2 linked regions of the Bdellovibrio bacteriovorus genome follow. The protein of the gene in region 1 interacts with the protein of each later gene in a pairwise test. Links are inferred from orthologs where the notes say so. Each region holds a gene or a part of one and is shown on either strand. Other genes may lie near its edges. The genes, in order: ligA and leuS.

What was found.
Region 2: the proteins of ligA (region 1) and leuS interact in binary tests that used the Escherichia coli proteins (3 or more experiments, as listed by UniProt). The link is inferred for Bdellovibrio bacteriovorus from one-to-one orthologs.

What each region holds. Positions count from the first base shown.
Region 1 is NZ_LUKD01000001.1:1,514,669-1,517,868, forward strand. What follows is about bases 267-3,142. They hold ligA (NAD-dependent DNA ligase LigA), read right to left. Parts: upstream 2,767-3,142; coding sequence 766-2,766; downstream 267-765. Other genes in these bases: AZI87_RS07295 (hypothetical protein), read left to right, coding at 267-765; gatC (Asp-tRNA(Asn)/Glu-tRNA(Gln) amidotransferase subunit GatC), read left to right, coding at 2,890-3,142. Also shown: more of AZI87_RS07295, read left to right, coding at 1-266; more of gatC, read left to right, coding at 3,143-3,171; Asp-tRNA(Asn)/Glu-tRNA(Gln) amidotransferase subunit GatA, read left to right, coding at 3,173-3,200. UniProt on the Escherichia coli protein: DNA ligase that catalyzes the formation of phosphodiester linkages between 5'-phosphoryl and 3'-hydroxyl groups in double-stranded DNA using NAD as a coenzyme and as the energy source for the reaction.
Region 2 is NZ_LUKD01000001.1:1,798,409-1,801,829, reverse strand. The notes cover bases 320-3,416. They hold leuS (leucine--tRNA ligase), read left to right. Parts: upstream 320-719; coding sequence 720-3,113; downstream 3,114-3,416. Other genes in these bases: speA (biosynthetic arginine decarboxylase), read left to right, coding at 3,239-3,416; AZI87_RS08680 (GGDEF domain-containing response regulator), read right to left, coding at 320-494. Also shown: more of AZI87_RS08680, read right to left, coding at 1-319; more of speA, read left to right, coding at 3,417-3,421.

The sequences.
Region 1 (3,200 bases):
GTAAAAAGAATTGTCACACCGTCTTCGTCTGAAGAAGTGGTGATTGATTTAGGCCCGGAAGCACAAATCAAAAAGGCCTCTAAAGCCGGCCCAATGACAGTGGTAGAAAGACGCGACGAAAGCGGCGCCGTCTTGGATCGCGTGGGCAATAATCCTCACGTGGCGGACTATCATCTTAGAGCGCTAGAAGATGTCGGAAACTCGAAAGGGAACGACAATCTTGATGTCGAAGAGGTCAGCAAAACCGAACGTCTGGCTTGCGTTTATGCGGGTTGGGCCGTAGAAGGCCCGCAATGCTCTCCTATCAGTGAAAAAGAAATCCGTGACGCTTCTGGAAAGTCAGTCACTTACTCTTGTAAAGCAGATCAAGACGGTTCAGCGGTTTATGGAGACAATGAAGACGGAAAGTCCGTTGTCCTATGTAATCCCGTGCTTTTTGGATTGAAAGATGAAAAGCCTATTTGTATTCGTCGCTCTAAAAATGCGACGGAAGAGTGTGTAAAGGCGTCTAATAAAGCAAGCGAAACGCTGGCATTTGCCAAATCCAATCCTACAGAATATCGCGCGCTGGTTCGTCGCGTAGACGTTCTTTGCCAGCAAGATGAAAATGTTTTGCGCAAACACTTTGAAAAGCGCGGTCGCAGTAAATCACAAGTCGACCATGCGATTAAAGACTTAAGTTCTACCTGCGTGCATCTGCGTGGTCGTATGGCAGAACTCGTTGACGCTAATAAAGCAACGGCACCGCGCGCAGGCCAGCGCTAACTAAAGCATCTTTTGAAGCTCGTCCCAGGAAATGATTTTAACTCCCAGGCTTTGCGCTTTTTCAACCTTTGAGCCTGGATCATCACCGACGACAAGATAGTTCAATTTTGATGAGACAGATCCTAGAATCTTCCCGCCATTTTTTTCAATAATGTCTTTTGCGTCGTCGCGCTTAATAGGTAGAGTTCCCGTAATTAAAAAACTCATCCCGGAAAGCGCGCCCTCTTGCGAGCGAACCGGATTTGCAATCGTCACGCCGAGTTTTAGCATGTCGTGAACTTCGTTCACGAGTTTTTTGTTGGCGGTCCAATCACCGATAGCTTTTGCCACCTTCGGTCCGATTTCAGGAACTTGCAGAAGTTCTTCTTCAGTCGCTTTCAAAAAGTTTTCAATATTCACAAAGTGGTCGGCAAGATGCTTTGCGGTTTGTTCGCCTACGAAGCGAATACCCAGTGCAAAAATAAATCGCGCCAAAGTGGGGTTCTTACTGTTTTCAATGCTTTTAATAATATTCTCAGCGGATTTATCACCTTGTCGTTCCAAAGAAAGAACATCTTCTTTTGTCAGCCGGTAAAAGTCGGAAAACTTCGCTAAAAGCTTATGATCCACCATGGTTTCAATCAGCCGATCACCGACTTTATCAATGTTCATTGCGCGACGAGCGACGAAATGTTTCAAAGATTCTTTAACCACGGCGATGCAAAGTGGATTCACGCAACGAGTGACCACTTCACCTTCTGTTTTGACAGTCTCGGATCCACAGGCCGGGCATTCAGAAGGAATCAGGAAGGGTTTGCTCGTCTTAGGACGTTTTTCTGCTACAACAGAGACGACTTCGGGAATCACATCACCTGCGCGCTGAATGATCACCGTATCGCCGATGCGCACATCCTTCCGATTGATTTCATCTTGATTGTGCAAGGTTGAATTTGTAACCGTTACTCCACCCACTTTGACGGGTTTCATGATCGCAACCGGGGTTAAGGCCCCCGTTCTTCCAACTTGGACTATAATATCTTCAATAACCGTTTGTGCCTGCTCGGGTTTGAACTTGGCCGCTGTGGCCCAACGCGGACTTCGAGCTACTAAACCCAAGTCGTCTTGCAGACGAAGAGAGTTCACTTTAATAACAACACCATCAATATCGAACGGCAACTGCGGACGAATCTTTTCAACATGGTGATAGTACTCAACAACCTCTTCGGGTCCTTTGCATACTCGCACCAGATCTAATCCTTCTTTATTTTGTAATGAAGGAACTCCGACTTCGTGAAAATATTCTTCGATCTCTAATTGGGTTTTAAATTCTACGCCGTCGACGGCGCCTAGTGCATAAGCATAAAAACGCAAAGGCCGAGACGCCGTGATTTTTGAATCTAATTGCCGTACCGAACCCGCCGCCGCATTACGGGGATTTGCAAAAGTTTGCTGCCCATTTTCTTGCTGAGTCTCGTTCAGTTTTGCGAAGTCCTGTTTAAACATTAAAACTTCGCCACGGACCTCCAAAAGCGCTGGCGGATTTTTCGTACTCAGCTTAAGAGGAACGCTGCGAATGGTACGGACACCTTGAGTGACATCCTCGCCGACCGTCCCATCGCCACGAGTGAGGGCGCGAATGAACTGCCCATTCTCATAGATAAGCTCCATCGAAAGACCGTCAAACTTCGGTTCGACGAGATATTCGACATGCTTATCGGTGTTAAGAAATTTCTTAACGCGCTCATCGAAGTCGAAGATGTCTTCGGGGGAATAACTATTAGCCAATGAAAGCATAGGAAGCCGATGCGGAGCTTTTTCAAAAGCGCTCAAAGGAGTTCCACCGACACGTTGAGATGGCGAATCCGAAAGGTCTAAGTTCTTTTCGCTTTTTTCTAAGGCCAAAAGCTCGCTATACAACTGGTCGTACTCGTAGTCCGAGATTTTGGGGCTATCCATCACGTGATAAAGATAGTCGTGGTGCGAGATGATTTTCTTGAGCTCTTCGTGGCGCTTTTTAGACATGGAAATGAATTTATCACTCTGGGGGAAAAGGTCTAGTCTAAAAAAGGAAGAACGCGCATTTGATGACTGAACTTTGTTTTTTGAATACCCTTAAATCTTACATCCCCGCGAAGGAGACTCTCGGTGATCGACAAAAAAACTATTGAACACATCGCAAAGCTTGCTCGCTTACAAGTCAGTGAAGAAGAAGCCCAAGAGTACAGCACCCAACTAGCGAAAGCTCTGGGTCATTTCGAGCAGATTTCAAAAATAAACACGGCTGGAATCGAGCCTTTGGTAACGCCAACGGAAATTGAATCTTTTTGGCGTGAGGATGTGGTTAAGCAGGAATTTACCGCTGAAGAAATGACGGCCAATGCTCCCGCAAAAGCAGGGAACCTCTTTAAAGTTCCGCCGGTGGTGTAAGATGGATTTAACTTTTGCTTCAATCACAG
Region 2 (3,421 bases), 280 kb from region 1 along the record:
CGCTGATAAAGCGAACGCATATTGTACAGACCCGTTAAGTCGTCGGTATCAACAAGCTCTTTCAGTTTTTCGTTGGCGTAAAGAAGTTGCTCATGCAAGTCACGAATACGCAATTGCGTACGGATGCGAGCTAATAATTCAAGAGGAACAAAAGGTTTTACAATGTAATCGTCGGCACCTGAATCCAGGGCTTCAATAATCGCTTCAGTGCTGGAATTTTCAGAAACGAACACACAAGAAACGTGATTCAGTCTTTCACGTATGGTTTTTAGAACTCTTAAGCCCGCCATGGACGGAGCCATCCAGTCCAGGATGACAACCTGAGGAATCCAAGTCTCGATAAGGTTGTGCGCTTCTTTTTCAGTGGTGACACCACGAGCGTCATAGCCTTCCCATCTCAGAGGTTCTAAAAGAATCTCTAAGCTGTCTTTATCGTCGTCGATTACTAGAATGCGGCGACTTTTAGGTTGTTTGGAGCTGTTTTCAAAACTCATCTACATACCAGTGTAACGTCTGCCTCACTCATCGGTTAATTTCGAGATTTGATTAAGGAAAATTCTGATCCATCGACGAGGTCTGGGCTGGACCTAAATCTTGGGCCAGATTGCGGAACGGCGTTTTGCAAAACAGACTTGTTTGCGACTGCATATACGTTGAATTTGAGGGTGTTTTTGTATAGGACTAAACGGAGTACTTAAACGTTTGTAAGGATGTCCGTTATGAGTTTGAACTTCTCTGAAATTGAATCGAAATGGCAAAAAAAATGGGCCGAGCAAAAAGCGTTTCAAGCTGAGTCAAATAGCAAGAAACCTAAATACTATGCTCTGGACATGTTCCCCTACCCATCAGGCTCGGGATTGCACATCGGTCATATGGCTTCTTACACCCCCGGTGATATCGTTTCACGCTACAAACGTGTGAACGGTTTTAACGTTCTTCATCCCATGGGCTACGATGCCTTCGGATTACCGGCAGAGCAGTATGCCATCCAAACTGGAATCCATCCGGCCATCACAACTCAAAAAGCGATTGAAAGCTTCCGCAACACACTTCAGTCTTACGGATTTAGCTTTGATTGGAGCCGCGAGATCTCCACGTGCGAACCAAGCTACTACAAGTGGACTCAATTTATTTTCTTAAAACTTTACGAACGCGGCCTAGCTTACCAAAAAGAAGTTCCTGTGAACTGGTGCCCGGCTTTGAAAACAGTTTTGGCGAACGACGAAGTCATCGATGGCAAGTCCGAACGTGGTGGACATCCCGTTATCCGCGTTCCGATGAAACAGTGGATGCTTAAAATCACGGACTACGCTGAACGTCTTTTGAACGATTTAGACAAAGTAGACTGGCCAGAAAGAACCAAAGAGGCGCAACGCAACTGGATCGGCAAAAGCGAAGGCGCACGCATTACTTTCAAAGTAGACGGCACGTCAGAATCTTTTGAGGTTTTCACGACTCGCCCGGATACATTGTTCGGTGTCAGCTTCATGGTCATGGCTCCAGAACATGAGCTCGTAAAAAAAATCACGACCGCTGCGGAAAAATCATCTGTAGAAGCTTATGTTGAAGCGACTTCGCGCAAGTCGGAAGTGGAACGTAAAGCTACAACAGATAAGACGGGAGTTTTCACCGGCGCTTATGCTCTTCATCCAATTACGGGTGAAAAGATTCCGGTGTGGATTGCGGACTACGTTCTTTTAGACTACGGCACCGGCGCTATTATGGCGGTTCCAGGTCATGATGCTCGCGATTTTGAATTCGCGACAAAATTTAATTTACCAGTAAAGCGCGTTCTTGAGGGTGGCGAAACATTGCCATTTGAAGGCGATGGCACTTTGGTGAATTCAGACTTCCTAAATGGCCTCTCAAAAGCAGACGCTATCAAGAAAATGCTTTCGCATCTTGAAAGTAAAAAACTGGGCGTGCGCGAAGTGCAATATAAATTGCGTGACTGGCTTTTCAGTCGTCAACGCTACTGGGGCGAACCGTTCCCAATTGTTCACTTTGCCGATGGTTCTCGCGGAGTTCCTGTGAACGAACTTCCAGTGATTCTTCCAGAGGTGGCAGATTACGAACCTGCTGACACGGGCGAGGCCCCTCTAGCTCGCAATGCCGAATGGGTTCATTATTCTCGTGATGGTAAAGAAGGAAGACGCGAAACCGACACTATGCCAGGTGCGGCGGGTTCTTCTTGGTATTTCTTGCGTTACATCGACCCAAAAAATGATCAAGCGCCTTTCAGTGCGGAAGCCGAGAAATACTGGATGCCAGTGGATCTTTACGTCGGTGGACCCGAGCATACGGTCGGCCATCTTCTTTACTCGCGCTTCTGGATGAAGGTTCTTTTTGACTGCGGTCTTGTCACTCATGATGAGCCTTTCCAAAAGCTTCTTCACCAAGGAATGATCTTGGGACCTGATGGCGAAAAAATGTCGAAATCTCGTGGAAACGTGATTTCTCCTGACACCATTGCAAAAAGCCACGGCGCCGACGCAATGAGAACATTTATCAGCTTCATGGGACCTGTCGACAAGGATAAACCGTGGGCGCCAACAGGTATTGACGGCGTGAAGCGTTTCTTGGATCGCATCAGCCGCTTGGTGGTCAGCGACGAAGGCCAATATGTGGCTACAAAAGGCGCGGCTCCAGATGACATTAAGAAATTAGTTCATAAAACGATCAAGAAAGTCACAGAAGACATCGAAAGCATGAGCTTTAACACGGCGATCAGCGCGATGATGATCTTGGTGAACGAGCTTTATAAGGCCGAGTGCCGCTCAGAAGAGGCTCTAAAACCGCTGGTGCAAATCTTGGCTCCTTTTGCTCCACATTTGGCCGAAGAATTGTGGGAAAAAATGGGCGGAGAAGGACTTTGCTCTTTGGCTCCATGGCCAAAATATGATAGTACCCTCGTCGCTGACGACACTGTGACTATCGGCGTGCAAGTGAATGGAAAAATGCGCGGCACGATCGAAGTAAGCCCGACGGCTTCAGAAGACGAAGCTTTAGCGGCGGCGAAAGCCGTAGCCGGAGTGTCTGCAGTTTTAGCTGGAAAAAATCCTGACAAAGTGATTTATAAAGCCGGCAGAATTTTAAATTTGATCGTGAAATAAACTGGCACCTTCGCGGGTGCCTCGCGGGCGCCCGAAAAGGACCAGATTTTCAAAAAAAATCTTTACGGCCCCGCTAGAAAATATAACCTCTTTCGTAAAAGAAAGAAGAGTGAGGGCCAAAAGAGATGTCAAATTGGAGTCCTGAAAAAAGTGCTGAGCTTTATGGGATTAACAACTGGGGCAACGGTTATTTCAGAATTAACGGAGCAGGCAATGTCTCTGTTACTCCAATGGGAGCAAGTGGACCTTCTGTAGACTTGTTCGAACTTACTCAGGATCTTTTGGACCGTGGTATCCGCGTTCCTATC